Regions from separate parts of the Streptomyces sp. NPDC005811 genome, predicted to be linked through region 1. Evidence: predicted binding sites of a transcription regulator. Region 1 holds the regulator's gene; the other holds the start of a gene.

What was found. Region 1 encodes HrcA, which represses chaperone genes, less so after heat shock. Its sites were predicted from a motif close to TTNGCACTCNGNNNNNCNGAGTGCNAA; they were not measured.
Region 2: a site for HrcA is predicted at 13,192-13,218, ahead of groES (co-chaperone GroES). Genes of this name have one in related genera too.

What each region holds. Positions count from the first base shown of each region.
Region 1 covers NZ_JBEXXK010000001.1:108,533-123,426, reverse strand. The annotation lists gene ABZ490_RS00555 (hypothetical protein) at 1-338, opposite strand, end outside; gene ABZ490_RS00550 (ABC transporter substrate-binding protein) at 424-1,467, shown strand; gene ABZ490_RS00545 (adenosine deaminase) at 1,468-2,457, opposite strand; gene ABZ490_RS00540 (ribonuclease Z) at 2,478-3,383, opposite strand; gene ABZ490_RS00535 (histidine triad nucleotide-binding protein) at 3,390-3,743, opposite strand; gene ABZ490_RS00530 (S41 family peptidase) at 3,839-7,042, opposite strand; gene ABZ490_RS00525 (hypothetical protein) at 7,088-7,594, opposite strand; gene ABZ490_RS00520 (VOC family protein) at 7,658-8,050, opposite strand; gene ABZ490_RS00515 (16S rRNA (uracil(1498)-N(3))-methyltransferase) at 8,065-8,802, opposite strand; gene ABZ490_RS00510 (nitronate monooxygenase) at 8,799-9,872, opposite strand; gene dnaJ (molecular chaperone DnaJ) at 9,961-11,097, opposite strand; gene hrcA (heat-inducible transcriptional repressor HrcA) at 11,098-12,114, opposite strand; gene ABZ490_RS00495 (MBL fold metallo-hydrolase) at 12,273-12,989, shown strand; gene ABZ490_RS00490 (DUF3097 domain-containing protein) at 13,032-13,844, shown strand; gene ABZ490_RS00485 (Uma2 family endonuclease) at 13,822-14,361, opposite strand; gene hemW (radical SAM family heme chaperone HemW) at 14,385-14,894, opposite strand, start outside.
Region 2 covers NZ_JBEXXK010000015.1:112,505-127,398, reverse strand. The annotation lists gene ABZ490_RS18290 (nucleotide sugar dehydrogenase) at 1-967, shown strand, start outside; gene ABZ490_RS18285 (GuaB3 family IMP dehydrogenase-related protein) at 1,563-2,687, opposite strand; gene guaB (IMP dehydrogenase) at 2,792-4,297, opposite strand; gene ABZ490_RS18275 (sigma-70 family RNA polymerase sigma factor) at 4,453-5,040, opposite strand; gene ABZ490_RS18270 (response regulator transcription factor) at 6,097-6,708, opposite strand; gene ABZ490_RS18265 (WhiB family transcriptional regulator) at 7,088-7,417, shown strand; gene ABZ490_RS18260 (LysR family transcriptional regulator) at 7,503-8,432, opposite strand; gene ABZ490_RS18255 (MOSC domain-containing protein) at 8,513-9,181, shown strand; gene ABZ490_RS18250 (SDR family oxidoreductase) at 9,278-10,051, shown strand; gene ABZ490_RS18245 (ester cyclase) at 10,142-10,849, shown strand; gene groL (chaperonin GroEL) at 10,966-12,591, opposite strand; gene groES (co-chaperone GroES) at 12,737-13,045, opposite strand; gene ABZ490_RS18230 (polysaccharide deacetylase family protein) at 13,259-14,026, opposite strand; gene ABZ490_RS18225 (polysaccharide deacetylase family protein) at 14,023-14,894, opposite strand, start outside.

The sequences.
Region 1 (14,894 bases):
GGCGGGTTGGAGGAGATCCACGCCGACGCGCCCGACTCGCCGGACATGTCGACGCCGCCGACGCACGGCGTGGGCGTCCTCCCGGAGCCGTTGTCGACGCAGAAGGCGACGTAGATGCCCTTCTCCGTGTTGTAGCCGGAGCCGGTCACGGTGACCGTCTCGCCCGCCGGGTCGAGGCCCGACGACGTGGACACGGTGAGTTTCTGGCCCTCGGGCCCGGTCGCCGTACCGCCCGCCGCGACGGCCGCCGTGGCCGCCGGGAGGAGCAGGGCGGACGCCGAGGCGACCGTGAGGAGAACGCCAACTCCGTGACCACGCAGGCCACTTGACCAAGCCATGGAAGACCCCCGGCACGCGAAACTAAGGGAAGGCTAACCTAAACTAATCCTCATCTGTGTGCCAGCCGAGCGGAAGGGAAACGCCATGCGCGTGACGGGGAGACAGCGGCCGGGAAGAGCTCTCGCAGCCCTCGGACTGGCGCTCGCCCTGCTGACGGGGGCCTGCTCTGCGGGCGGTTCCACGACGGCGGGAGCGGACCCGGCGCCCTCGGACGCGAGCGCCCGGGCGGCCGCCGCCCGCAAGCAGCTCGCGGCGAACTCCCTGGTCCCGCTGCCCGGCCCGGCGCCCACCCCGGAGCTGCCGGTCACCGTCGACTCCTCCGACGGCCGCGAGGTCACGGTGCAGGACGCCTCCCGCATCCTGCCGCTCAACGGGGGCGTCGCGGAGATCGTGTTCACGCTCGGGCTCGGCGACCGTGTCGTCGGCCGGGACATCACCGCCACCTTCACGGAGGCGAAGCAGCTGCCCCAGGTCACCAAGGCGCACGACGTGAGCGCGGAGAGCGTGCTGTCGCTGCGGCCGACGGTGGTGCTCGCCGACACCGACACCGGCCCGAAGGAGGCGATCGACCAGATCAGGGACGCCGGGATCCCCGTCGTCGTCCTCGATCCGGCGACGGAACTGGCCGATGTCACCACCCGCACCACCCGGATCGCCGAGGCCCTCGGCGTGCCGGCCGCCGGGAAGGCGCTCAACCGGCGGATGGCGGGCGAGCTCGCCGCCGCCCGGGCCGCCGTCCCCGGGGGCAGCCGCCCCAAGGTCGCGTTCCTGTACCTGCGGGGCAGCGCGGCCGTCTATCTGATCGGCGGCAAGGGCTCGGGCGCGGACTCGCTGCTGGCGGCGGCGGGCGCGGTGGACGCGGGCACGGCCGCCGGCCTGGACAAGCCGTTCACCCCGATCACCACCGAGGCCCTCGCCCAGGCCCGGCCGGACGTCATCCTGATGATGACCAAGGGCCTGGAGTCGGTCGGCGGCCTCGACGGGCTGCTGGCGATCCCGGGCATCGCCCAGACCCCGGCCGGCCTGCACCGCCGGGTCGTCGACCTGGAGGACGGCGTGCTGCTGAGCTTCGGCCCGCGCACGCCGCTCGTCATAGACATCCTGGTGGACCGGGTCCACCGGGACTGATCAGAAGGTGTAGGCGTCGACCTCGGCGAGATACCGGGCCCGCCGCTCCTCGTCGTCCTCCAGGAAGGAGGCGGTGAAGGAGTTGCGGGCCAGCTCGCGCAGGCGCTCCTCGGTCAGGCCGAGGGTCTGCCGTACGGCGTCGAAGTTGTCGCCCGCGTAGCCGCCGAAGTAGGCCGGGTCGTCGGAGTTGACCGTGCACACGAGCCCGGCGTCGAGCATCGCGGGCAGCGGATGGTCGGCGAGGGTGTCGACGGTGCGCAGCCGGACGTTGGACAGCGGGCACAGCGTCAGCGGGATCCGCTCGCGCACCAGCCGCTCCACCAGGGCCGGGTCCTCCATGCAGCTCAGCCCGTGGTCCACGCGCTCGACCCCGAGGACGTCCAGGGCCTCGGTGATGTACTCCGGCGGGCCCTCCTCCCCCGCGTGCGCCACCCGCCGCAGCCCCAGCGCGGCGGCGGCCTCGTACACCTCGCGGAACTTCACCGGAGGGTGCCCCACCTCGGCGGAGTCCAGGCCGATGCCGGTGATCCGGTCGAGGTACGGCTTCGCCGCGTCCAGCGTCTCGAGCGCCGACTCGGCGGATTCGTCGCGCAGGAAGCAGAGGATCAGCCGGGTGGAGACGCCGTGGGTGGTCTCGCTGCCGCCGAGCGCCCGCCACAGCCCCTCGACCACCGTGCCCATGCCGACGCCCCGAGCGAGATGGGCCTGCGGGTCGAAGAAGATCTCCGCGTGGCGGACGCCCTGGGCGGCCGCCCGGGCGAGGTAGGCGTTCGCGAGGTCCTCGAAGTCCCGCTCGGTGCGCAGGACGGCCATCAGCTCGTAGTACAGGTTCAGGAAGGACTGGAGGTCCTCGAACCGGTAGGCCTCGCGCAGCGCTTCCGTGTCGGCGTACGGCAGGGCGACCCCGTTGCGGGCGGCCAGCGCGAAGGCCAGCTCCGGCTCCAGGGTGCCTTCGATGTGCAGGTGCAGTTCAGCTTTCGGGAGGGGCATCAAAGCATCGTACGGCTGTTTTACCGCCGTTTCGGCAGCGGCACCCTCAGCAGGTCGTGCGCCACGGTCAGCTCGCCCGCGAAGCCCGCGGCCCGTGCCTGCCGCTCGAACTCGTCCGGCTCGGTGTAGCGCTGGCTGAAGTGGGTGAGCACGAGATGCCGTACGCCGGCCTCCACGGCGACGCGGGCGGCCTGACCGGCGGTCAGATGGCCGTGGTCGACGGCGAGCCGCTCGTCCTCGTCGAGGAAGGTCGACTCGATGACGAGCATGTCGGCGCCCTCGGCGAGCGCGTGGACGCCGTCGCACAGCCGGGTGTCCATGACGAACGCGAACCGCTGTCCGCGCCGGATCTCGCTGACGTCGTCGAGTGTCACCCCGTCGACCGAGCCCTCCCGCTGGAGCCGGCCCACGTCCGGGCCCTTGAGGCCGTGCGCGGCGAGACGCTCGGGGAGCATGCGGCGGCCGTCGGGTTCGGTGAGCCGGTAGCCGTAGGACTCGACGGGGTGGGAGAGCTTGCGGGCGTCGAGGGTGTAGGAGGGCCGGGCGTCGAGGACCCCGTCCGCGCTCACCGGGACCTGCGTCAGGGCGACGGTCTCGCGGTAGGCGGTGGCGTACCGGAGGCGGTCGAAGAAGCGTTCGCCGGAGAGCGGGTAGTGGACGGTGACCTCGTGCGGGACCTGGTCCAGGTTGATGCGCTGGATGACCCCGGCGAGGCCGAGCGAGTGGTCCCCGTGGAAGTGCGTGACGCAGATCCGGTTCAGGTCGTGCGCGGCGACCCCGGCCCGCAGCATCTGGCGCTGGGTGCCCTCGCCGGGGTCGAACAGGATGCCCTCGCCGTCCCAGCGCAGCAGATAGCCGTTGTGGTTGCGGTGCCGGGTGGGGACCTGACTGGCGGTGCCGAGGACGACGAGCTCACGTACGGACATGGCGGACTATCCGGGGGGCCACTGGAGGCCACGGCCGCCGAGGACGTGCGCGTGGGCGTGCCAGACGGTCTGGCCGGCGCCGCTGCCGGTGTTGAAGACGATCCGGTAGCTCTCCAGCTTGTCCTCCTCGGCGACCGCCTTCGCCTCGCGCAGGACGTCCGCGGCGATCGCCGGTTCGGCGGCGGCCAGCTCCGCGGCGTTCTCGTAGTGCACCTTGGGGATCACCAGGACGTGGGTGGGCGCCTGCGGGTTGATGTCCCGGAAGGCGACGGTCGTCTCCGTCTCGCGGACGATCGTCGCCGGGATGTGGCCCTCGGCGATCTTGCAGAACAGACAGTCGTCCTGCGGTTCCCCTGCCATGTCGGTCCCCTCGGGTTGAGCCGGTGATCGGGTGGCATCGTAGCGTTGTCGGGTGCGGGTGCCATCGTGGCTGGTCGCGCAGTTCCCCGCGCCCCTTAACTTGGCAGACTTGGCGGAGTTTTCGCTGGACGTTCCTCCAGTGCCTGCAAGGCGAGGCTCACCGCCTCGTCCAACTGGACGTCCCTGCCCGCCGCGTGGTCCTGCGGGGTGCAGACCACCTCTACGTCGGGGTCGACTCCGTGGTTCTCCACCCCCCAGCCGTAGCCCTCCAGCCAGATGGCGTACTTGGGCTGGGTGACCAGGGTGCCGTCGACCAGGTGGTAGCGGCTGTCGATGCCGATCGTGCCGCCCCAGGTGCGGGTGCCGACGACCGGGCCGATGCCGAGGGCCTTGATGGCGGCGTTGACGATGTCGCCGTCGGAGCCGGAGAACTCGTTGGCGACGGCGACCACGGGGCCGCGCGGGGCGTCCAGGGGGTAGGAGAACGGGCGGGCGTCGCGCGGGACGTCCCAGCCGACGATCCGGCGGGCGAGCTTCTCCACGACCAGCTGGGAGGTGTGGCCGCCGCGGTTCTCCCGGACGTCCACGACGAGGCCCTCACGGGCCACCTCGACGCGCAGGTCGCGGTGGATCTGGGCCCAGCCGGGCGCCTGCATGTCGGGGACGTGGAGGTAGCCGAGGCGGCCGCCGGAGACCTCGTGGACGTACGCCCGGCGGTCGGCGACCCAGGCGTGGTAGCGCAGGGCCTCCTCGTCGTCGATGGGGACCACGACCGCGTGCCGGGGCTCGCCCCCGCCGGCCGGGGAGACGGTCAGTTCGACGACCTTGCCGGCCGTGCCGACGAGCAGCGGGGCGGGGCCGGTGACCGGGTCCACCGGGTGGCCGGCCACGGCGAGGATCGCGTCGCCCGCCCGTACCGCGACGCCGGGGGCGGCGAGCGGGGAGCGGGCGTCGGGGTCGGAGGTCTCCGAGGGCAGGACGCGGTCGATGCGCCAGCTGCCGTCGTCGTGGCGGGAGAGGTCGGCGCCGAGGAGGCCCTGGCGGGCGCCGCGGCCGTGGCCGCCGCGCGGGGAGACATAGGCGTGGGAGGTGCCGAGTTCGCCGTGCACCTCCCACAGCACGTCGACCAGGTCGTCGTGGGTGGCGACCCGGTCGAGGAGCGGCCGGTAGCGGTCCAGGACGGCGTCCCAGTCGAGTCCGCCGAGGTCGGCGAGCCAGAAGTTGTCCCGCATGATGCGGCCGGTCTCGTCGTACATCTGGCGCCACTCGGCCGCCGGGTCGACGGTCTGCCGGATCCGGCCGAGGTCGACGGTGATGTTGGTGTCGCTGTCCTCGTCGCCGGAGGCGCGCCGGTCGCTGGGGACGACCTTGAGCTTGCCGTCGGTGCGCAGCAGCAGCCGTTTGCCGTCGCCGCTGACCTCGAAGCCGTCGGCGTCGGCGGCGAGGTGTTCGATGCGCTGCTGGACGAGGTCGTAGCGCTCCAGCTCGGTGCGCGGGTCGGGGTCGTCCGGGGTGGCCCGGGAGGCGCCGAGGACACCGCGTACGGGATGCCGCAGCCACAGGACGCCGTCCTTGGCGGCGGCGAGGGAGGAGTAGCGGCCGGCCTCGACGGGGAAGGGCACTATCCGGTCGGCGAGGCCTTCGAGGTCGATGCGGGTGGCGGGGGTGCCCTCGCTGTCGGGGGTCTCGTCCTTGTCGGGGGCGTCGAAGGGACGGCCGTGGCGCTGCGGGCCGAACGGGGACGGGGTCGTCGCCGCGAGGGTGATCAGGTGCGGGCGGGCGCCGGCCGGGAAGGCGAGGTCGAAGACGTGTTCGTCGTAGACCGGGTCGAAGGCGCGGGTGGAGAGGAACGCCAGGTGCTTGCCGTCGAGGGTGAAGGCGGGCGCGTAGTCGCGGAAGCGCAGCGGGGTGGCCTCGGTGACCGAGAGGTCGGTGACGTTGGCGAGTTTGAGCTGGGCGAGCGGGGGCGGGCCGGGGTGGGACCAGGCGAGCCAGCCGGAGTCCGGGGAGAAGACCAGGTCGGAGACCTCTCCGTCGGCGCTGCGGTCGACCTCGCGGACCTCTCCGCTCTCCCGTTCGACGAGGAGGAGCCGGCCGTCGTGCGTGGCGACGGCGGCCCGGCCGCCGTCGGGGGCCATGGCGAGTTCCAGGACCCGGCCGAGGCGTCCGGCCGCGAGCCGGCGCGGGGTGGCGCCGGGGACTGCTCCGGTGGCGGGCGCGAACTCCAGGGCGTCCTCGCCCTCGGCGTCCGTCACCCAGACGACCCACTCCTCGCCCTCCGTGCGGAAGGTGCGCGGCAGCCGTGCCCGCACTCCGGGCTGGGCGGCGAGAGCGCGGGCGGGTCCGGAGCGGTGGGTCACCCAGTGGACGGCGCCGCGCACCTCGACGGCGCTGCCGCGCGCGGTGTGGTCCGGGGCGGCGCCGCCGAGCCAGCGGGCGGCGGTGACGGGGTGGGGGCGGCGGTCGGTGCGCTGTCCGCCGAGGCGGATGTCGAGGCGGCGGGGCTCGGCGCCGTCGAGGTCGTCGAGCAGCCACAGTTCACCGGCCGAGGCGTACGCGATCCGGGTGCCGTCGCCGGTGGCCTGGCGGGCGTAGAAGCCGTCGAGAGCGGTGTGGCGGCGCAGGTCTGAGCCGTCGGCGAGGGAGGAGTAGAGCGCGCCGGTGCCCTCGTGGTCGGAGAGGAACGCGATCCGGTCCCCCGCCCACACCGGGCATTCGAGGTTGCCGTCGAGGTCCTGGTGCAGCCGGACGAACTCGCCGCTGCCGTCCCGGTCGATCCAGAGCTTTCCGGCCGTACCGCCCCGGTAGCGCTTCCAGTAGGCGGCCTCGCGGCCCATCGGCGCGGACAGCAGCACGGTGTGCGGGCCGTACGCGACGGCGCCCACGGGGCCGTACGGCAGGGTGGTGGCCGGTCCGCCGTCGACCGGGACGGCGCGGGCCCAGCTGCGGCGCAGGGTGGCCTGGTCGTGGGTGCTGACGGCGAGGACCCGGCCGTCGGGGGTCCAGCCGCGCACCCGGGTCTGCCAACTCCCCCAGTGCGTCAGGCGGGTGGCCGGTCCGCCGTCGACGGGCGCGAGGTGCACCTCGGGGGCGCCGTCGCGGGTGGAGGTCCAGGCGACGGTGGTTCCGTCGGGTGAGATGCGGGGTGCCGAGACGGGGACGTTGTCGGCACTGACCCGCCAGGCGCGTCCCCCGTCGAGGGGAGCGAGCCACACGTCGTCCTCGGCGGCGAACGCCACCAACTCGCCGTGCGGATGCGGGTGTCGGAAGTATGCGGCAGGCGTCGCGGACTGTGTCACCAGATCACTGTATTCAGGGATGGGACCGCAGGTCAGGGGTTTCGATCACTTCTGTCCGCCCTGGGCGTCCACGGTCCGGGTGACGGTCACGGTGACCGTGACGGTCGGCCGGGCGCCGGACGGTCCGCCGGACGGGGCGGAACCCGACGGTCCGGCCGAGGAGGAAGGGGCCTCGACCGGCGAGGGCTTCGCGGAGCCGCAGTCCCCGAGCCCGCTGACCCGGAACAGCTCCTTCTTGCCGACGTCCGCCCGCAGATCGCCGCGCACGCACTTGCCGTCGACGGCCCGTTCGACCTTGCCGGTGACCGTGATGTCCTTGCCGTCCGCGGTCTGCCCCTGGCAGTCGACGGAGACGAGGCGGTCCGCCCGGGCGGCGGTGCAGGTCAGCCAGCGGACGTCCACGTCCCGGCGCCCGATCTCGGCCGTGGCTGCCTGATCGGTGGTGTACGCCACGGAGATGCCGCTCACCCCGCCGCCCGGCTCGCAGGCCACGGCGGCGCCCACGGCGACAGGCACGAACAGGAGAAGCCAAATCCGCCTCAATACCCCCATGGACGGCAGCCTGCCACTCCCGCCCGCGGCGCGGTAGCCCGGATGCGGCCAGGATCGCCCGGGTCAACCGCGCAGCAGGAGCCACTCCTGAAGCTCCACCAGATTGCCTTCGGGGTCCTTGAGATGGGCGACGCGCATCCGGTCGGTCATCGGGGCGGGGCCGTGCAGCAGGGTGGCGCCCCGGGAGGTGATCTGCGCGCAGTACGCGTCGAGGTCGTCGACGCGCAGCACCACCAGGGAGCGGTGCCCGGCCGCCGGGCCGTCGAGTTCGTCGAGAACGGCGGCCATCATGGCGCGGTCCTGGAGGGCGATCCCGGCGGAGCCGGTGCGCGGGCTGAACTTCTCGTACGGGCCCCCGGCCGCGCCGGACTGCGGGGTCAGGCCGAGGACGTCGTCGTAGAAGCGGTAGCAGGCGGCGAAGTCGGTGACGAGGAGCCGTATCTGGGCAAGTTCCACGGGTGCTCCCGGCGTCAGGACCAGCGGCCGGTGCGGCCGAGGAGGAGGGCCGCGGCGGCGGTGCCCGCGGTGGAGGTGCGCAGCACGGTGGGGCCGAGGACGTGGGGCCGGGCGCCGGCCTCGGCGAAGGCGGCCAGTTCGTCGGGGGAGACGCCTCCCTCGGGGCCGACGACGAGCACGATCTCGCCGTGGGCGGGGAGTGCGGCGCCGGCGAGCCGGTCCTCGCCGCTCTCGTGCAGGACGGCCGCGAAGTCGGCCCCCGCGAGCAGCGCGGCGACCTGCTTGGTGCTCGCCGCGTCGGCGACCTCGGGGAAGCGGACCCGGCGGGACTGCTTGCCGGCCTCGCGGGCGGTGGCCCGCCACTTGCCGAGCGCCTTCAGGCCCCGCTCGCCGCGCCACTGGGTGATGCAGCGGGACGCCTGCCAGGGCACGATCGCGTCGACGCCGACCTCGGTCATCGTCTCGACGGCGACCTCGCCGCGGTCGCCCTTGGGGAGGGCCTGGACGACGGTGATCCGGGGGGACGCCTCGGGTTCGTCCCGGACCGGTCCCAGGTCCAGCACCAGCCGGTCCTTGCCCTCGGCGGCGCGGACGACGCCCTCGGCCCAGCGGCCGTGCCCGTCGGTGAGGACGACGTCCTCGCCGGGCCGCAGCCGCTTCACGGAGACGGCGTGCCGCCCCTCGGGCCCGTCGAGCACGAACTGCGGCCCCGCGGGGGCGAGCCGGTCGACGACGAAGACGGGCGCGGTCATCGCGCGTCGCCCTCGGCCGAGGCGGCCCGCGCGGCCGCCAGTTCCGCGACCAGTACCTCGACGAGCTCCGCGGCGGGCAGCTCGCGGGCCATGCGGTGGCCCTGGCCGGCCCACAGGGCCATGCCCTGCGCGTCGCCGGCCTTGGCGGCGGCCTTGCGCAGCGGGGAGGTGAGGTGGTGGACCTCGGGGTAGGCGGCGGGGGCGTAGGGGCCGTGCTCGCGCAGGAAGCGGTTGACCAGGCCGCGGGCCGGGCGGCCGGAGAAGGCGCGGGTCAGCTCGGTGCGGACGAACAGGGGGTCGGTGAGGGCGGCCTTGTGCACGGCCTGCGCCCCGGACTCGGGGGTGGCGAGGAACGCGGTGCCGAGCTGGGCGGCGCTCGCGCCGGCCGCGAGGACGGCGGCGATCTGGCTGCCGCGCATGATGCCGCCGGCGGCGACGACCGGCAGGCCCACGGCCTCGCGGACCTGGCCGAGCAGGGCGAGCAGGCCGAGGGCGGAGCCGTCGTTCTCGGGGATGTCCTTGTGGGTGCCCTGGTGGCCGCCGGCCTCCGTGCCCTGCACGATGACCGCGTCCGCGCCGGCCCGCTCGACGGCGAGCGCCTCCTCGGCGGAGGTCACGGTGACGAGGGTGAACGTCCCGGCCCGGCGCAGGGACTTCAGCGTGTCGGCGGCCGGGACGCCGAAGTGGAAGGAGACCACCGGCACGGGGTCGTCCAGCAGTACGGCGATCTTGGCGTCGTAGCCGTCGTCGCGGCCGCTGTCGGGGTCGCCGAGCTCGGTCTCGTACCAGGTGACCTCACCGGCGAGCTGCTCGGCGTAGAGCTGGACGGCGCCCGTCTCGGGATACTCGGGCTGCGGCATGAAGAGGTTCACGCCGAAGGGGCGGCCGGTCAGTCCGCGGAGCTGCTTGATCTCCTGGTACATGCCGTCGGCCGTCTTGTAGCCGCCGGCCAGGAATCCGAGCCCGCCGGCCTCGGAGACGGCGGCGGCGAGCGGCGGTACGGAGACACCGCCCGCCATGGGGGCCTGCACGATCGGGTGGGGGAAGAGATCGGTCAGCTCGGAGGACATGACGGCATGTTGTCACGTCCTCCGAACAAGTCCGAAACCGGCCACCGCTTGGCATAGGCCAAGGGCATCGTCCGGGACGGGTGACCGCTCAGCGCCCGTTGAACGCGTCCTTCAGACGGGAGAACAGCCCCTGCTGGCCCGGCTGGAACTGGCCCTGGGGCCGCTCCTCGCCGCGCAGCTTGGCCAGCTCGCGCAGCAGCCGCTCCTGCTCGGGGTCGAGCTTGGTCGGGGTCATGACCTCGACGTGGACGATGAGGTCGCCCCGCCCGCCGCCGCGCAGATGCGTGACGCCCCGGCCGTGCAGCGGGATCGACTGGCCGGACTGGGTACCGGGCCGGATGTCGACCTCCTCCAGGCCGTCGAGCGTCTCCAGCGGCACCTTGGTGCCGAGGGACGCCGCGGTCATCGGGATGGTGACCGTGCAGTGCAGATCGTCGCCGCGCCGCTGGAAGGTGGAGTGCGGCAGCTCGTGGATCTCGACGTAGAGGTCGCCGGCGGGGCCGCCGCCGGGGCCGACCTCGCCCTCGCCCGCGAGCTGGATCCGGGTGCCGTTGTCGACGCCGGCCGGGATCTTGACGGTGAGCGTGCGCCGGGAGCGGACCCGGCCGTCGCCCGCGCACTCCGGGCAGGGGTTCGGGACGATGGTGCCGAAGCCCTGGCACTGGGGGCAGGGGCGGGAGGTCATGACCTGGCCGAGGAAGGACCGGGTCACCTGGGAGACCTCGCCGCGGCCGCGGCACATGTCGCACGTCTGGGCGGTGGTGCCGGGGGCGGCGCCCTCGCCGCTGCACGTGGAGCAGACGATCGCGGTGTCGACCTGGATGTCCTTGGTGGTGCCGAAGGCCGCCTCCTCGAGGTCGATCTCCAGCCGGATCATCGCGTCCTGGCCGCGCCGGGTCCTGGACCTCGGCCCCCGCTGGGACGCCGTACCGAAGAACGCGTCCATGATGTCGGAGAAGTTGCCGAAGCCACCGGCCCCGAAGCCGCCCGCGCCACCGCCGCCGGCCTGCGAGAGGGGGTCGCCGCCGAGGTCGTAGACCTGCTTCTTCTGCGGGTCCGACAGCACCTCGTAGGCGGCGTTGATCTCCTTGAACCGCTCCTGGGTCTTCGGATCCGGGTTGACGTCCGGGTGCAGCTCGCGGGCGAGCCGGCGGAAGGCCTTCTTGATCTCATCCTGCGACGCGTCGCGGCGCACGCCGAGAACGGCGTAGTAGTCCGTGGCCACTTACGACTCCGCCAGGATCTGTCCGACGTAACGTGCCACCGCTCGTACCGCTCCCATCGTTCCCGGGTAATCCATGCGGGTCGGGCCGACCACGCCGAGTTTGGCGACTGCCTCGCCGCCCGAACCGTAGCCGACCGAGACCACGGAAGTGGAGTTGAGTCCCTCATAGGCGTTCTCATGACCGATGCGTACGGTCATGCCCGAATCCCCCGCCTCGCCCAGGAGTTTGAGGAGAACGACGTGTTCCTCCAGGGCCTCCAGGACGGGCCGGATGGTGAGAGGGAAGTCATGTCCGAAGCGGGTGAGATTGGCGGTGCCGCCGATCATCAGCCGCTCCTCGTTCTCCTCGACGAGGGTCTCCAGCAGGGTGGAGAGCACCGTCGAGACCGTGCCGCGGTCGTCCGCCTCGAAGGCTTCCGGCAGGTCCTCCACCAGGCGCGGCACGTCGGCGAACCGGCGGCCGGCGACCCGGCTGTTGAGCCGCGCGCGTAGATCCGCCAGAGAGGCCTCCCCGAAGGGCGCCGGGCAGTCCACCATGCGCTGCTCGACCCGTCCGGTGTCCGTGATCAGCACGAGCATCAGCCGGGCCGGCGCGAGCGCCAGCAGTTCCACGTGCCGCACGGTGGACCGGGTCAGCGACGGGTACTGCACGACGGCGACCTGCCGGGTGAGCTGCGCGAGCAGCCGTACGGTCCGCGCCACGACGTCGTCGAGGTCGACGGCGCCGTCGAGGAAGTTCTGGATGGCGCGCCGCTCGGGCGCGGTCATCGGCTTGACGCCGGCCAGCTTGTCGACGAACAGCCGGTAGCCCTTGTCGGTGGGGATCCGCCCGGCGCTGGTGTGCGGCTGGGCGATGTATCCCTCGTCCTCCAGGGCGGCCATGTCGTTGCGCACGGTGGCCGGGGAGACGCCGAGGCTGTGCCGCTCGGTGAGGGCCTTGGACCCCACCGGCTCCTCGGTTCCGACGTAGTCCTGGACGATGGCGCGCAGCACCTGCAGCCTGCGTTCACTCAGCACCCGCGCACACCTCCCGTGGTCGTCCCCAGTCCCCTGGGCGTCCCCCCTGGCACTCTTCGCTTCCGAGTGCCAGACGTTCCCCGGTCAGTGTACGGCTGTGGGGTACACCGGGGGCAAGGTCGGCCGACGCCGGGACGCCCTACCGTTAGCGTCCCGGTATGACCATGACTTGGGAAGAGCTGGGGTGGGAGCGGGTCGCCGCCGGGGTCGGGCGGGTGCGCCTGCCGGGCTGGGACTGCACGGCGGGGCTGGTCGTCGGGGCGGGCGCGGTGCTGATGGTGGACGCCGGGTCGGGTCTGGCGGAGGGGGTGCGGCTGCGGACGCAGGCCGAGGAGCTGACCGGCGCGCGTGTGACCCATCTCGCGCTCACCCATCCGCATTTCGACCATGTGTTCGGTGCGGCGGCGTTCGCGGGCGCGGAGGTGTACGGGGCGGTGGGCATGGACACGGTCCCGGCGGAGGAGCTGCGGGCGGACGCGGTGCGCAACGGTCTGGACGAGGCGACGGCGACGGAGGCGGCGGACACGCTGGTCGCCCCCCGCCACCTGGTCTCCGGCGAGTGGACCCTCGACCTGGGCGGGAGCCGTCAGGTCCTGCTCGCGAACGTGGGCCCGGCGCACACGGCGCACGACCTCGTGGTCCTGGTCCCCGGCTCCCCGGAGGTCGTCTTCTGCGGCGATCTGGTGGAGGAGTCCGGCGAGCCCCAGGCGGGCCCCGACGCCGTCCCCTCGCACTGGCCGGCGGCCCTGGACCGCCTCCTCGCCCTCGGCGGCGAGGACGCGCTGTACGTGCCGGGGCACGGGGCGGTGGTGGACGCGGCGTTCGTACGGCGGCAGCGGGACGCGCTGGCGGCGCGCTTCGGCGTGTCGCACTGAGCCGGGTGCGCTCGGGCGGGGGCTTCTCCTATCGTCATCCGAATGCGCCCGTACTCGCCGGATCTCACCCCTCCCTGGAAGAAGCCGAAGCCCGTCCCCGAGGTCCCGGCGGAGCCCGGCCTCGTGGTGGAGGAGCCCGGCACCGGCTTCTGCGGCGCGGTGATCCGCTGCGAGGCGGGCACGGTGACCCTGGAGGACCGCTTCGGCAAGCACCGGGTGTTCCCGCTGGAGCCCCGGGGCTTCCTCCTGGAGGGCCGTGTGGTGACCCTCGTACGGCCTTCTTCCGGCCCCGTGCGTCCTACCCGCACCGCGTCCGGCTCGGTAGCCGTCCCCGGCGCCCGCGCCCGCGTGGCCCGCGCCGGCCGCATCTACGTCGAGGGCCGGCACGACGCCGAACTGGTCGAGAAGGTGTGGGGCGACGACCTGCGCGTCGAGGGCGTGGTGGTGGAGTACCTGGAGGGCGTGGACGACCTCCCGGCGATCGTCGAGGACTTCGGCCCCGGGCCGGACGCGCGGCTGGGGGTGCTGGTGGACCACCTGGTGCCCGGCACGAAGGAATTCCGCATCGCGCAGGCGGTGACGAGCGAGCACGCCCTGGTCGTCGGTCACCCGTACATCGACATCTGGGAGGCGGTGAAGCCGTCGTCCCTGGGCATCACGGCCTGGCCGCGCGTGCCGCACGGCCAGGACTGGAAGACGGGCGTGTGCCGGGCGCTGGGCTGGCCGTCCGACAACACCGGGGCGGTGTGGCAGGCGATCCTGGCGCGGGTCGGCTCCTACAAGGACCTGGAGCCCGCGCTGCTGGGGCGAGTGGAGGAGCTGATCGACTTCGTCACGGGTAGCGGTGGGGCCTGACATTCTCGTAGGCGGCGAATTCGCTGGTGTCCAGTTCGAGGCCAAGGGGTTCCAACGGCATCAGTTCACCGAAGAAGGCGTGCCGCTGCCGTCGGTAGTCGGCGTCCTCACCCCCGCCCTTCGGCTCACTGAGCAGAACGCACTGAGCCATGACGGGATCGATGATCAGGTAGGCGGGTACCTTGGCCGCCGCATAGACAGAGCGCTTGAGAAGGTAGTCGCGATCGGCGCTCCGTCCGGAGACGACCTCGATCACTGCGGTGACCACCCCGGCCGGAACCAGCGCCCCCTGCTTCGGGCACGCATCACGCTCGACCACCACCACGTCAGGTACGGGCGCGCTGACATCGTCGAACATGTCCACGCGCATGGCCTGGAGCCGGGACCAGCGACTGCGCGGAATCTGGTCCACCACGTCGGTCACGCTCCGCTTGTGCACCAGATCCGGACTCGGCGTCATCACGACGGTCCCCCGCAGCAGCTCGGCCCTGATGCCCTCGGGGGGTTCCAGCTCCACAGGGGATTCACTCGCCGGGGTGATCAGTCCACCAGGTCCCGCACCACCGCGTCCGCCAGCAGCCGCCCCCGCAGGGTGAGCACGGCACGGCCGCCGTCGTACGGGGCCTGCGCCAGCAGCCCGTCCGTCAGGGCCCGGCGGGAGGCCTTCAGGCCCTCCTCCCGGAGCAGGTCCAGCGGGACGCCCTCCCGCAGCCGCAGCTCCAGCAGGACTCGCTCGACCCGCCGGTCCTCCTCGGAGAGCAGCTCACGCCCCGCCCCGGGGGAGCGGCCGGCGGCAAGGGCTGCCGCGTACGCGCCCGGATGCTTCACGTTCCACCAGCGCACGCCGCCCACGTGGGAGTGCGCCCCGGGGCCCGCGCCCCACCAGTCCGCGCCGCGCCAGTACAGCTCGTTGTGCAGACAGCGGGCCGCAGGCGAGGTGGCCCAGTTGGAGACCTCGTACCAGTCGTAGCCGGCGGCGGTCATCACCTCGTCCGCGATCAGATAGCGGTCGGCGTGGACGTCGTCGTCGGTCATCGGGATCTCCCCGCG
Region 2 (14,894 bases), on a different contig from region 1:
CCTCGACCTCGCCCAGGTGGAGGCCGCCGCCCGCACCCTCGGCGCCCAGTTGCGCCCGCACACCACCGTCATCCTGGAGTCACCGGTCCACCCGGGGACCACGGAGGACTTCCTGCGCCCGCTCCTCGAAGAGACGTCCGGCCTGCGCGCCGGACGCGACTTCCACCTCGCCTACTCCCCCAGCCGGGTGGACCCCGGCAGCCGTGCCTTCACGCCCGCGAACACTCCGAAGGTCATCGGCGGCCTCACCCCCGCCTGCACCGAGTCCGCCGCGGCCTTCTACGGCCGCCTCACCGACAAGGTGGTACGCGCGCGTGGCGTGCGGGAGGCCGAGACCGTCCACCTCCTGGAGACCAACTTCCGGCACGTCAACATGGCCCTCGTCAACGAGATGGCCGTCCTCTGCCACGACCTCGGCGTCGACCTGTGGGACGTCGTCCGCTGCGCCGAGACCAAGCCCTTCGGCTTCCAGGCCTTCCGCCCCGGCCCCGGCGTCGGCGGCCACTCCGTCCCGCTGGACCGCGCGGGCCTCCCGGGCAGCCCCCTGCGCATGGTCGAACTGGCCCAGCAGGTCAACAGCCGTATGCCGCGGTACGTCGTCCAGCGCGCCGCCGCCCTGCTCAACGAGCACGGGAAGTCGGCCCGGGGCGCCCGTGTCCTCCTCCTCGGCGTCACCTACAAGCCCGACCTCGCCGACCTGACCGGCACCCCCGCCCACGAGATCGCGATCCGCCTGATGGAACTCGGCGCCGCGGTCAGCTACCACGACCCGCACGTCCCCGCCTGGAGCGTCCTCGACCGCCCGGTCCCCCGCGCCGACTCCTTCTACGAGTCCGCCGCCGACGCCGACCTCACGATCCTCCTCCAGCACCACCGCACGTACGACCTCCAGGGCCTGTCGGTGAAGGCCCAGCTGCTCCTGGACACCCGGGGGGCCACGCCCACGGGGGCGGCGCATCGGTTGTGAAGAGGGGCGCATGGGGGGCGGTGGGCATGGGAGTGGTGGCATGGGGTGCCTGGCGCCAGTACGGTGGGGGCTACGGAGTGTCCGCCCCTACTGTGCTTGGGGGCGGCCGCTCACCATCCGAAAAGGGTGGAGCCCACCGCAGCGGGTACTGCGGCAGGCTCCTGGATGGATCACGGAGTGTCCGCCCCTAGTTGGTGTGGGGGCGGCCGCTCACCATCCGAAAAGTCGCAAGATCCACCTCCTCCGAAACTGGACCATCCGAAGACGGATCCTGTCCCAGCGGCTGGGCTTGCGATGGCGTCCCACGGGCGCCCCCTTCCACGACGCCGCCCATGCCCGGTGGAACGGCCCGTTCAGGAACTCGGGCCGGGCCCCGAGGGCCGGGGACCGGAACGATGTCCTTGGAAGGGGGCGACCCCACACAACTGGGGCGCCGAGAGGGACGCTATCGCCCGCGACCCCCCTGACCAGCCCGAATTCGCCCCGAACGCAACCGCGCGCCCCCGCCCCACCCCACACGCCCTCGGACCCGTCCGGGCATGCCGAAGGGCCGGTCACCCGGGTGGGTGACCGACCCTTCGTGGCGTTCTACGGGTTACCGGCGGTGCTGCGAGTCCGCCACCGTCACCTCGACGCGCTGGAACTCCTTCAGCTCGCTGTAGCCGGTGGTGGCCATGGCGCGGCGCAAGGCGCCGAAGAGGTTCATCGAGCCGTCGGGGGTGTGCGAGGGGCCCGTGAGGACCTCCTCGATCGTGCCGACCGTGCCGAGGTCGACCTTCTTGCCGCGCGGCAGCTCGTCGTTGACGGCCTCCATGCCCCAGTGGTGGCCCTTGCCCGGCGCGTCGGTCGCGCGGGCCAGCGGGGAGCCCATCATCACCGAGTCGGCGCCGCAGGCGATCGCCTTGGGCAGGTCGCCGGACCAGCCGACCCCGCCGTCCGCGATGACGTGCACGTACCGGCCGCCGGACTCGTCCATGTAGTCACGGCGGGCGGCCGCGACATCGGCCACCGCGGTCGCCATCGGGACCTGGATGCCCAGCACGTTGCGCGTGGTGTGCGCCGCGCCGCCGCCGAAGCCGACCAGGACACCCGCCGCGCCGGTGCGCATCAGGTGCAGGGCCGCCGTGTAGGTGGCACAGCCGCCGACGATCACCGGGACGTCGAGCTCGTAGATGAACTGCTTCAGGTTCAGCGGCTCGTGCGAACCGGAGACGTGCTCCGCCGAGACCGTCGTACCGCGGATGACGAAGATGTCCACGCCCGCGTCGACGACGGCCTTGGAGAACTGGGCCGTGCGCTGCGGGGAGAGCGCGGCCGCCGTGACCACGCCGGAGTCGCGCACCTCCTTGATGCGCGCGCCGATCAGCTCCTCCTTGATGGGGGCGGAGTAGATCTCCTGGAGGCGCCGGGTCGCCGTGTCCGCGTCCAGGCCGACGATCTCGTCGAGCAGCGGCTGCGGGTCCTCGTGGCGGGTCCACAGGCCTTCGAGGTTGAGCACGCCGAGGCCGCCGAGCTCGCCGATGCGGATCGCGGTGGCCGGGGAGACGACCGAGTCCATGGGGGCGGCCAGGAAGGGCAGCTCGAAGCGGTAGGCGTCGATCTGCCAGGCGATCGAGACCTCCTTCGGGTCCCGCGTACGGCGGCTGGGGACGACGGCGATGTCGTCGAAGGCGTACGCCCGGCGGCCGCGCTTGCCGCGCCCGATCTCGATCTCAGTCACGTCTGTGGCCTTTCCCTGATGCGTTCAGCGTCTTCCAGTATCGCCGACGGGCACGGCAAGGGCGGCCCCGGTGCGCCCGGGACCGCCCTGTGCTCGGCTGCCGACTACTTGTTGCGGCTGTAGTTCGGCGCCTCGACCGTCATCTGGATGTCGTGCGGGTGGGACTCCTTCAAGCCCGCCGACGTGATCCGCACGAAGCGGCCCTTCGTCTCCATCTCCTCGATGGTGGCGGCGCCGACATAGCCCATGGTCTGGCGCAGACCGCCGACGAGCTGGTGCAGCACGTTGGCGAGGGGGCCGCGGTAGGGCACCTGGCCCTCGATGCCCTCGGGCACGAGCTTGTCGTCGGAGGCGACCTCGGCCTGGAAGTAGCGGTCCTTCGAGTACGACCGGCCCTGGCCGCGGGACTGCATGGCGCCCAGCGAGCCCATGCCGCGGTACGACTTGAACTGCTTGCCGTTGATGAACAGCAGCTCGCCCGGGGACTCCTCGCAACCGGCGAGGAGGCTGCCCAGCATCACCGTGTCGGCGCCGGCGGCGAGCGCCTTGCCGATGTCGCCGGAGTACTGGAGGCCGCCGTCGCCGATCAGCGGGACCCCGGCGGGACGGGCCGCGAGGGAGGCCTCGTAGATCGCGGTGACCTGCGGGACGCCGATACCGGCCACCACGCGCGTGGTGCAGATCGAACCGGGGCCGATACCCACCTTGATGCCGTCGACACCGGCGTCGATGAGGGCCTGCGCGCCGTCACGGGTGGCGACGTTGCCTCCGATCACGTCGACGTTCACGCTGGACTTGATCTTCGCCATCCAGCTGAGGGCGTTGCTGTTGTGGCCGTGCGAGGTGTCGACGACCAGGAAGTCCACGCCCGCCTCGGCCAGGGCCTGGGCGCGCTCCAGCGCCTCGGGGCTGGCGCCGACGGCGGCACCGACGATCAGCCGGCCCTCGGAGTCCTTCGCCGCGTTCGGGTACTTCTCGGCCTTGACGAAGTCCTTGACCGTGATCAGACCCTTGAGCAGGCCCTGGTCGTCGACCAGCGGAAGCTTCTCGATCTTGTGCCTGCGCAGCAGCTCCATGGCCTCGACACCGGTGATGCCGACCTTGCCGGTGACCAGCGGCATCGGCGTCATGACCTCGCGGACCTGACGGGTGCGGTCGCTCTCGAAGGCCATGTCGCGGTTGGTCACGATGCCGAGCAGCTTGCCGGCCGGGTCGGTGACCGGGACACCGCTGATGCGGAACTTGGCGCACAGCGCGTCGGCCTCGGCGAGCGTGGCCTCCGGGTGCACGGTGATCGGGTCGGTGACCATGCCGGACTCGGACCGCTTGACCAGGTCGACCTGGTTGACCTGGTCCTCGACGGACAGGTTGCGGTGGAGCACGCCGACGCCGCCGAGGCGGGCCATCGCGATGGCCATGCGGGACTCGGTCACCTTGTCCATCGCCGCGGACAGCAGCGGGATGTTGACCCGGACGTTGCGGGAGATTCGGGACGAGGTGTCGACCGCGTTGGGGAGCACCTCGGACGCTCCCGGCAGCAGCAGCACGTCGTCGTAGGTCAGCCCGAGGGTCGCGAATTTGGCGGGCACTCCGTCGACGTTGGCAGTCATGACACCTTCCCCAAATGGCCTTGATCGGTGCGGATGTCCATGCTAACGGGAAGTGCACCTCCCGAATTCCACGGTTGGACGCCGCTCCGGGCTTCGTATATTCGTACGGAAACGTCGGCGTGCCTGTTCATACGCTGCCGAGGTATGCGTGTTTTCTACTGTTCGGCGAGAGCCCGCAGCCGGCTCAGCGCCCGGTGCTGGGCCACCCGGACCGCTCCGGGTGACATTCCCAACATCTGACCGGTCTCCTCGGCCGTGAGGCCCACCGCGATCCGCAGCAGGAGCAGCTCCCGCTGGTTCTCGGGCAGGTTGGCCAGGAGTTTCTTGGCCCATTCGGCGTCGCTGCTGAGCAGGGCGCGCTCCTCCGGGCCGAGGGAGTCGTCGGGACGTTCCGGCATCTCGTCGGAGGGGACCGCCGTGGAACCGGGGTGGCGCATGGCGGCCCGCTGGAGGTCGGCGACCTTGTGCGAGGCGATCGCGAAGACGAACGCCTCGAAGGGCCTGCCGGTGTCCCGGTAGCGGGGCAGGGCGAGCAGGACCGCGACGCAGACCTCCTGGGCGAGGTCCTCCACGAAGTGGCGCGCGTCGCCGGGCAGCCGGGAGAGCCGGGTGCGGCAGTAGCGCAGCGCCAGGGGGTGGACATGGGCGAGCAGGTCGTGCGTGGCCTGCTCGTCGCCGTCGACGGCGCGATGGACGAGCGGACCGATCGTCCCCACGGCACTGACCGCCTCGTCGTCGCGCATCGGTCCATGGTGCACTGCGGCCGTCGCGTCCGCGGCACCGTGCTCGTCGTTGTGCACCGAAGCGTTATGAGCAGGTGCGCCGGAACTCATCCCCTGCGCCCTCCCCTTCCGCTCGACCGACTCGTCCCCGAGAGACTCCACATCTCAAGGATGCGGCATCGGCGGCGAAACGAGCAGCGGGCACCCGGCGGAGCCCGGCGTCGCTCCCGTCCGCCGGCCCGGAAACAGGCGCCCCGACCCCTCCTGAACAGGGAGGTTCCCTCATGCCCCCACTCCTCTCGACCGACCGGACACCACCCACGGGAACGACCACATCCGCCGAACGGCCCACCCCGGACACCCCGGGCCGGCCCTCGCCGGAACCCGGCAGGGCACTCCCGCGAGGCTGCCGTCGGCAGACCGCACCAGGACAGACCTGAGACCGACCTCACGCCGGAAGCCGGGCGGCGAACCCGGGGCGACTCGCGGTTCTGGGCACTCCCCCGCCGGTCCGGTCGCGGATCGCGGCGGCGGCCGATCGGGGCAACGGTGAGGTACACCCGTACGGACAGGACCTGTCCGAGCGCGGTGGGGTGCCCCCGCTCGGACCGTTCGCGGAACAACGGAAGGCGTTCGGCCTCGCGCCCCGTTCGGCGGGAAGGCGCACCAGCCCCGTGCGGCGGGCGGGAACACCGGACCCGCCCTGCGCACGGGAACACCGAACCCGTATCCCCGTATCGCGGAAGCCACCCCGGGGCCCGCTCCACCGAAGGCCGCACCGGCGGCTCCCACAGCGCCGAGAGCCGTCTCGCCCAGGCAACGCATCGCGGGAAGCCGCTCGGGCTCGAACCCCGAATCCCGGGCCCCGGACCGTGCAATGCCAGACCGGCCGGCCCCGCAACACGGGAACCCATGCCGGCCCCGCACCGCGGAACCCCGAATCAGCCCCGCCGAGCAGACACCCGAACCGGCCCACCGCGCAGAAACCCGGACGGGCCCCACACCACGGAAACCAAGATCGGCCCCGCACCGCAGAGCCCGCACCGTCCCGCCCCGCGGCATGACCGCCGGACGGTGCTAGCGGACCAGGCCCCACCGGAAGCCCAGGGCCACCGCGTGGGCGCGGTCCGAGGCGCCGAGTTTCTTGAACAGGCGCCGGGCGTGGGTCTTGACGGTGTCCTCGGAGAGGAACAGCTCGCGGCCGATCTCCGCGTTGGAGCGGCCGTGGCTCATGCCTTCGAGGACCTGGATCTCACGCGCGGTGAGCGTGGGCGCCGCGCCCATCTCGGCCGAGCGCAGCCGGCGCGGGGCCAGTCGCCAGGTCGGGTCGGCGAGCGCCTGCGTGACGGTCGCCCGCAGCTCCGCGCGCGAGGCGTCCTTGTGCAGATAGCCGCGGGCGCCGGCGGCGACCGCGAGGGCCACGCCGTCCAGGTCCTCGGCGACGGTGAGCATGATGATGCGCGCACCGGGGTCGGCGGACAGCAGCCGCCGTACGGTCTCGACGCCGCCCAGTCCGGGCATGCGCACGTCCATCAGGATGAGGTCCGAGCGGTCGGCGCCCCAGCGGCGGAGGACTTCCTCGCCGTTGGCCGCCGTCGTCACGCGCTCGACGCCGGGCACGGTCGCGACCGCGCGGCGGAGCGCCTCTCGGGCAAGCGGGGAGTCGTCGCAGACGAGGACGGAAGTCATGGCCGCCCTCCGCAGCTGATGCGCGTCACCTTGTGCCTCCAGGCTGGTGGGAAATCGTCACCTGTGCGGTCGACCGTCTCGGACGCCTGCCCGAGCGTTTGTGTTTTCAACCGCCTCGCACTCTCAACGATGGTCACTCGAAAGAGTTACGGGGCCGCGTGCAGTCTTCGGCACTCTACGTGAGGGCGCGGACACGGTGGAGGCTGCCGCGCTGACCCTCAAGCTTTCATCACAACCCATGCCCCATTCAGCCCTATTTCTTCCCTTTAGCTGGTGTCTGAGGCTAGATTCGCAATGAGTCATATTTTCATCTCCTTAGATCGTAGTTGTACGGTCGTGGGCACCGTATCCGCTCAGAACGGCTACAAGGGGTCACGCAATGGCAGATTTCTCCCGCCTTCCCGGACCGAACGCGGACCTGTGGGACTGGCAGCTCCTGGCTGCCTGCCGCGGGGTGGACAGTTCGCTCTTCTTCCATCCGGAGGGTGAGCGCGGGGCGGCTCGGAGCGCTCGAGAGAACTCGGCCAAGGAGGTCTGCATGAGGTGCCCGGTCCGCGCGCAGTGCGCCGCGCACGCGCTCGCCGTACGTGAGCCGTACGGCGTGTGGGGCGGGTTGACCGAGGACGAGCGCGAGGAGCTGATGGGCCGGGCGCGCAACCGCCTGGTGTCAGCGTCGACGGGCGCGAGGGACGCGTCGTCGGACACATGAGGGAACGCACGTGAAGGAACTCTGAAGGAACGTTTCTGCAAGACGGAAGCCGGACGGCGGGTACGCACACGCGTGCCCGCCGTTCCTACCTGCCCCGCGTCGCCGTCGCCGCCCGCTCCAGCCGCTCCAGCGTCGCCGCGACCGCCGGCACCTGGGCGAGGTCGGGCAGGGTGAGCGCGACGATCTCCCGCCGCACCGCCGGTTCCAGGGTGACCGCGCGCGCTCCCCGGGGCCGTACGGACTCGATCGCGAGCTGGGGCAGGACGGCCACGCCGAGACCGGCGCCGACCAGGCCGACCACCGCCGGGTAGTCGTCGGTCGCGAAGTCGATGCGGGGGGTGAAGCCCGCCCGCTCGCACACCTCCACCAGCTGGCCCCGGCAGCGCGGGCAGCCCGCGATCCACGGTTCGGCGGCGAGGTCGCCGATGGCGACGGTCCGCGCGTGCGCCAGCCGGTGCCCCTCCGGTACGAGGGCGACGAGGCGGTCCGTCAGCAGCGGCCGTACGACCAGGTCGTCCCACTCCTCGGCCGGTCCCCCGGCCGTCCTCGCGCCCGGCACGCGCGCGTAGCGGAACGCGAGGGCGATGTCGCAGTCCCCGGCCCGGAGCGCGTCGACCGACTCGGGCGGTTCGGCCTCCTCCAGGGAGACCCGGGTACCGGGGTGGTCGGCGCGCAGGGCGGCGAGGGCGGTGGGGACCAGTGTGGAGCTGCCGCTGGGGAAGGAGACCAGCCGGACGCGGCCGGCGCGCAGCCCCGCGATCGCGGCGACCTCCTCCTCGGCGGCGGTGAGGCCGGAGAGGATCCCGGCCGCGTGCCGCACGAGGGCCTCGCCCGCCTGGGTCAGCCGCATCTCCCGGCCGCTGCGGATCAGCAGGGGGGTGCCCACGGAGGTTTCCAGCGCCTTCATCTGCTGGCTGACGGCCGGCTGGGTGCAGCCCAGCTCGCGTCCGGCCGCCGAGAAGGAGCCGGTGGCGGCGACGGCACGCAGGACGCGGAGATGACGGGCCTCGATCATCTTTCGAGCATAAGCGAATCTTGGATAGCGCGTCGAAAAATGCGTGGACCCTTTGAGGTCGGTGACCTACCGTGGTGGCCATGAGGCTTCTCTCCGTCAACCTGGGCCGGGCGCGCGCCGTCCCGTACACCGATCACCCGCAGAAGCTGACGGGCATCGACAAGCGTCCGGTCGAGGGACCCGTGCGGATCTCGGCGCCGGGCCCGAAGGGCGTCGCCGGCAGCGGACTGGCCGGGGACGACGTCTGCTCCCTGATCCACCACGGCGGGAACGACCAGGCGGTGTACGCGGTCGCGCGCGAGGACCTCGACGACTGGGAGCCCGAGCTGGGGCGCCCGCTGCCGGCCGGCGTGTTCGGCGAGAACCTCACCACCAGCGGCCTCGACGTCTCCGGGGCGCGGATCGGCGAGCGCTGGCGGATCGGCCCGGACGTGGTGCTGGAGGTGACCTCCGGGCGGATCCCGTGCCGTACCTTCCAGGGCCACCTGGGCGAGGAGAAGTGGGTCAGACGGTTCACGGAGAAGGCGGCGACCGGCGCGTACCTGCGGGTGATCGAGCCGGGTGAGGTCCGCGCGGGGGACGCGATCGAGATCGTCCACGTCCCGGAGCACGAGGTGACGGCCCGGATGCAGTTCCAGGCCGTCACCACCCGTCGTGATCTGCTGCCCCGGCTGCTCGCGGCGGGCGAGGCGCTGCATCCGGAGGCGCTGGCGCAGGCGCGGAAGTACGTGGCGAAGTACGGCGCCTGAGCGGCGGTCACGGCGGCGGCGCGCACCGGTCCTTCACGTTCGGGAGGCCGCGTGCAGAGAGCGGACCCGCACAGTCCGGGTCACTACGCTTCTGCCATGACAACGGCTCTCATCACGGGTTCGACCGCGGGCATCGGTGCCGCGTTCGCCCGCAGACTGGCGGCGGACGGGCATGATCTCGTCCTCGTCGCCCGGGACACCAAGCGGCTGCGCGAGCAGGCGACCGAACTGCACGACCGGCACGGCATCGAGGCGGAGGTGCTGGTCGCCGACCTCGCCACCGACGCGGGCATCGAGGCGGTGGCCGCCCGGCTCGGCGACCGCAAGAACCCCGTCGACCTGCTGATCAACAACGCGGGCTTCGGCAACAAGGGCCGCTATCTCGACGTACCGATGGCCGACGAGCTGAAGATGCTCAAGGTGCACTGCGAGGCGGTGCTGCGGCTGACGTCGGCGGCGGTGACCTCGATGCGCGAGCGCGGGCGCGGCGGTGTGGTGAACGTGGCCTCGGTGGCGGCGTTCCTGCCGCGCGGAACGTACGGGGCGTCGAAGGCGTGGGTCGTGCAGTTCACGCAGGGCGCGGCGAAGGATCTGGCCGGCAGCGGCGTACGGCTGATGGCGCTGTGCCCGGGCTTCGTGCGTACGGAGTTCCACGAGCGGGCCGGGATGGGTACGGACAACATCCCGGGCTGGATGTGGCTGGACGCGGACAAGCTGGTCGCGGCCTCGCTGGCCGATCTGGCGCGCGGGAAGTCGCTGTCGATCCCCGACCCGCGCTACAAGACGCTGATGGGTCTGGTGAAGGTGACGCCGCGTGCGCTGCTGGGCGGGATCAGCTCCCGGACCGGGCGGAAGTACGGGCCGCAGTAGCCGGCGTCCCGGTACGCAGGTGACGTCGGCACTCCGGTGGGAAAATGGGCTTGTCAGAAGACCGGACCCAGGGGGACCGGAGGCGGCGTCATGACATTCGTGCAGCTCATCGACTGCAGGACCAGTCGGTTCGACGAGATGGACCGGCTGATGGACACATGGGTCGAACAGACCAGGGGGAAGCGGACGGCGACGCACGCGGTGGTGGGCAAGGACCGCTCGGACGCGTCGCACTTCATCGAGATCGTGGAGTTCCCCTCGTACGAGGAGGCCATGCGGAACTCGAACCTGCCGGAGACGGACAAGATCTTCCGCGATCTGGTGGCCCTGTGCGACGAGATGCCCACGTTCACCGATCTGGACGTCGTACGGGACGAGAAGCTGTACGCGGCGACCGCGCGGCGGATGTTCGAGACGATCGGCACCCGGGGTGAACTGCCTCCGCTCGACGGTCTGATCGCCCAGGACTACCACGACCACGACCCGGCCAACGAGCAGGACACCATGGGGATGGACGCGATGCGGCGCGAGGTCTCCATGTGGCGGGCCGGCTTCGACTTCGCCTTCGAGGTCGAGGACCAGATCGCGCAGGACGACCGGGTGTGCAACCGGTGGACCTGGCGCGGCACCCACAAGGGCGACTTCATGGGCCTCGCGGCCACCGGCAAGCAGGTCACCATGACCGGGACGACCGTCTTCCGCTTCGACGGGGACGGAAGGATCGCCGAGGCCTGGTGGCAGTACGACCGGCTGGGGCTGATGGCCCAGCTCGGCGCCCTGGACGCACTGGAGGGCTGACCCGGCCCCCCACCCGAACCACATTCCGCCCGCGAAGGGGGAAGCCCCCGTTCCGCACCGGAACGGGGGCTTCTTCGCGCGGAGCGCGGGAGGCGGTGTGCCTCAGGCGGTGTGCCTCAGTGCGAGTGGCCGTGGTGGCCACCGGCGGCGGCCGGCTCTTCCTCTTCCTTCTTCTCGACGACCAGGGTCTCGGTCGTCAGCAGGAGGGAGGCGATGGAGGCGGCGTTCTCCAGGGCGGAGCGGGTGACCTTGACCGGGTCGATGACGCCGGCCTTGACCAGGTCGCCGTACTCGCCGGTGGCGGCGTTGAAGCCCTGGCCCTTGTCGAGCTCGGCGACCTTGGAGGTGATGACGTAACCCTCCAGGCCGGCGTTCTCGGCGATCCAGCGCAGCGGCTCGACGGCGGCCTTGCGGACCACGGAGACACCGGTGGCCTCGTCGCCCGTCTTGTCGAGGTTGCCCTCGAGGACCTTGACGGCGTGGACCAGCGCGGAGCCACCACCGGAGACGATGCCCTCCTCGACCGCGGCGCGGGTCGCGGAGATGGCGTCCTCCAGACGGTGCTTCTTCTCCTTCAGCTCCACCTCGGTGGCGGCGCCGACCTTGATCACGCACACGCCGCCGGCGAGCTTCGCGAGGCGCTCCTGGAGCTTCTCGCGGTCCCAGTCGGAGTCGGTGTTCTCGATCTCGGCCTTGATCTGCGCGACGCGGCCGTGCACGTCGGCGGAGTCGCCGGCGCCGTCGACGATCGTCGTGTCGTCCTTGGTGATGGTGACGCGGCGGGCGGAACCGAGGACGTCGACGCCGACCTGGTCGAGCTTGAGGCCGACCTCCTCGGAGATGACGGTGGCACCGGTGAGGGTGGCCATGTCCTGGAGCATCGCCTTGCGGCGGTCACCGAAGCCGGGGGCCTTGACCGCGACCGCGTTGAAGGTGCCGCGGATCTTGTTCACGACCAGGGTCGACAGGGCCTCGCCCTCGACGTCCTCGGCGATGATCAGCAGCGGCTTGGAGGAGTTGGTCTGGATGACCTTCTCCAGCAGCGGCAGCAGGTCGGAGATGGAGCCGATCTTGCCCTGGTTGATGAGGATGTAGGGGTCCTCCAGGACCGCCTCCATGCGCTCCTGGTCCGTCACGAAGTACGGCGAGAGGTAGCCCTTGTCGAAGGCCATGCCCTCGGTGAAGTCCAGCTCCAGACCGAAGGTGTTGGACTCCTCGACGGTGATGACGCCGTCCTTGCCGACCTTGTCCATCGCCTCGGCGATGAGCTCGCCGACCTGCTGGTCCTGGGCGGACAGCGCGGCGACGGCGGCGATGTCCGCCTTGTCGTCGATCGGGCGCGCGGTGGCGAGCAGCTCGTCGGAGACGGCCTTGACCGCGGCGTCGATGCCCTTCTTCAGGGCGGCCGGGGAAGCACCGGCGGCGACGTTCTTCAGGCCCTCGCGGACGAGCGCCTGGGCCAGCACGGTGGCGGTGGTGGTGCCGTCACCCGCGATGTCGTTGGTCTTGGTCGCCACCTCCTTCACGAGCTGGGCGCCGAGGTTCTCGTACGGGTCGTCGATCTCCACCTCACGGGCGATGGTGACGCCGTCGTTGGTGATGGTCGGGGCGCCGAACTTCTTGTCGATGACGACGTTGCGGCCCTTGGGACCGATCGTCACCTTGACCGTGTCGGCCAGCTTGTTGACGCCGCGCTCGAGGGCGCGACGGGCGTCCTCGTCGAACTTCAGGATCTTCGCCATGACAGCGGCAGCCCTCTCGGAAATCTGTGGGCGGAAAACGTGGGGTGAAAAGGCACTGCGCCCCGGGCGCCCGGCTTCTTATGTGGTGGCGGGAGCCAGGGGCGCAGCATCAAGCTTCAAGCACGCAATGTGCTCGGGTGAAGAACTACTTCTCGATGATCGCGAGGACGTCGCGAGCCGAGAGGACGAGGTACTCCTCGCCGTTGTACTTCACCTCGGTGCCGCCGTACTTGCTGTACAGCACGACGTCGCCGACCTTGACGTCGAGCGGCAGGCGCTCGCCGTTCTCGAAGCGGCCCGGGCCCACGGCGAGGACGGCGCCCTCCTGGGGCTTCTCCTTCGCGGTGTCCGGGATGACCAGGCCGGAGGCCGTGGTCTGCTCGGCGTCGAGCGGCTGGACCACGATGCGGTCCTCAAGCGGCTTGATGGCAACCTTGGAGCTGGCGGTCGTCACGATCCGACCTCCCCCTTCGGAGATCTCACGGGGTTAACTGTCTGAGGTGGCGACCAGGTGGATCCGTCGTCGCGGGTGCCGGACCTGCCCGTCGCGTTGTTGGCACTCTCCAGTGGGGAGTGCCAGAGCCGAGACTATGACCGCGATTAGCACTCGGTCAAGCGGACTGCTAATCCCGTGGCGCGTCGGCCGATTTGCCCGGGCCGATTCGCCCTACAGGTAGTCCTCCAGTTTCCCCACCGTCAGGCCCCGCTCCCGCAGCACCCGCAGCAGTTCCGTGGTGCGTTCGCGCAGGCTGGGGTCGGTGGACTCGTCCGGGTCCAGGGCGACGATGTCGCCGGGGCGCAGACCGGGGGTGCCGTGCGGGTAGGTGAGGCCGGCGGGGCCCATCGCGGCGCGCCAGAGGACGACGGCGGTGATGCCGCAGTCGGCGGCGGCGCGCAGGGTGGTGCTGTCGTACGCGCCGTAGGGCGGGCGGAACAAGCGGGGACGCAGGCCGAAGCGGGCGTGGAGTTTCTCCTGCTGGCCGCAGATCTCGGCGCGCTGGCCGGCGTACGGCAGTCCGCGCAGGGCCGCGTGGTCGAGGGTGTGGTTCTCCAGGGTGGCGCCGACCGAGCGCAGCCGGGCGAAGTGGCCGTAGCCGGGGCCGACCACGCTGTCGGTGAGGAACACGCTGACGGGGAGGCGGAGTTCGCGGACCAGGTCGATGAAGCGGGGGTCGCGTTCGGCACCGTCGTCGTAGGTGAGGAAGACGACCTTGTCGTGGGTGGGGACGTGGTCGACGACCGGGGGGAGCGGCTGCTGGCCGGAGCGGCCCGCGCTGCCGGGGCTGCCGGGGCTGCCCGGGCCGTGGGAGAGGGGGCGCACCCGTTGGGCGGCCTTCTTGCCCAGGCGTTCGATCGGGTCGACGGACTGGGCGCAGCCGGTCAGCGCCGTCACCGCCAGCGCCAGCAGTACGGCGATCAGCCCCCGCGTCCTCACAGGTAGTCCTCCAGACGTGCCACCGCGTACCCCTGTGCGGTGACCTTGTTCAGGAACCGGCGGACCATGTCGGGCATGGTGCCCTTCCAGTCGCCCCGGCCGCGGAAGTGGCTCAGGACGATGTCGCCGGGGTGCAGGTCGCGGTCCCACTCTCGGTACTCCCAGTGGTCGACGAAGACCTCCTCGTCCCAGAGTGGGGCGTACGTCACCCCGCAGGACTTCGCGGCGATCAGCGTGTCGCGGTTGTAGTTGCCGTAGGGCGGCCGGAAGAGGACCGGGCGTCTGCCGTAGCGCTCGCCGAGCACCGTCTGCATGCCGCAGATCTCGTGCTTCTGCCGCCGGTAGGACAGGGCGGGCAGATAGGGGTGGTGGAGGGTGTGGTTGTTCAGGGTCACCCCGGCGGCCTGCATCTTCGTGAAGTACGGGTAGTCGTCGCTGATGAGGTAGTCGCTGAGGAAGGCGGTGTACGGGATCCTCAGCTCGCTCATCATCCGCAGGAACCGCGGGTCCTTCTCGGCGCCGTCGTCGATGGTGAGGAAGACGACCTTGTCCCGGGTGGGGACCGAGGTGAAGACGGGCGGGAGGCCGAGTTCCTCGTGGTCGCGCACCTCGAAGCCGTCCCGGGTGGTGATCCGGGGCTTCTTCGCGGGCGGGGGCGGCGGGGTGAGCGGGACCTGCCTGAGGCCCCAGCGCCGGGCCGCGGCGACCCGGGCCGCCTGCTCGGCGCGCAGCCGTTCCGCGTACGAGTGCAGCGCCCGGACCGGGGGTGCGGCCTGGCCGACCTGCAGCCCGGCCTGCTGTCCGGCCTGCTGTCCGGGGGCCGGGTCGCTGCCCTCGGGGTCGCCGCCCTCCCCGCAGCCCGCCACGA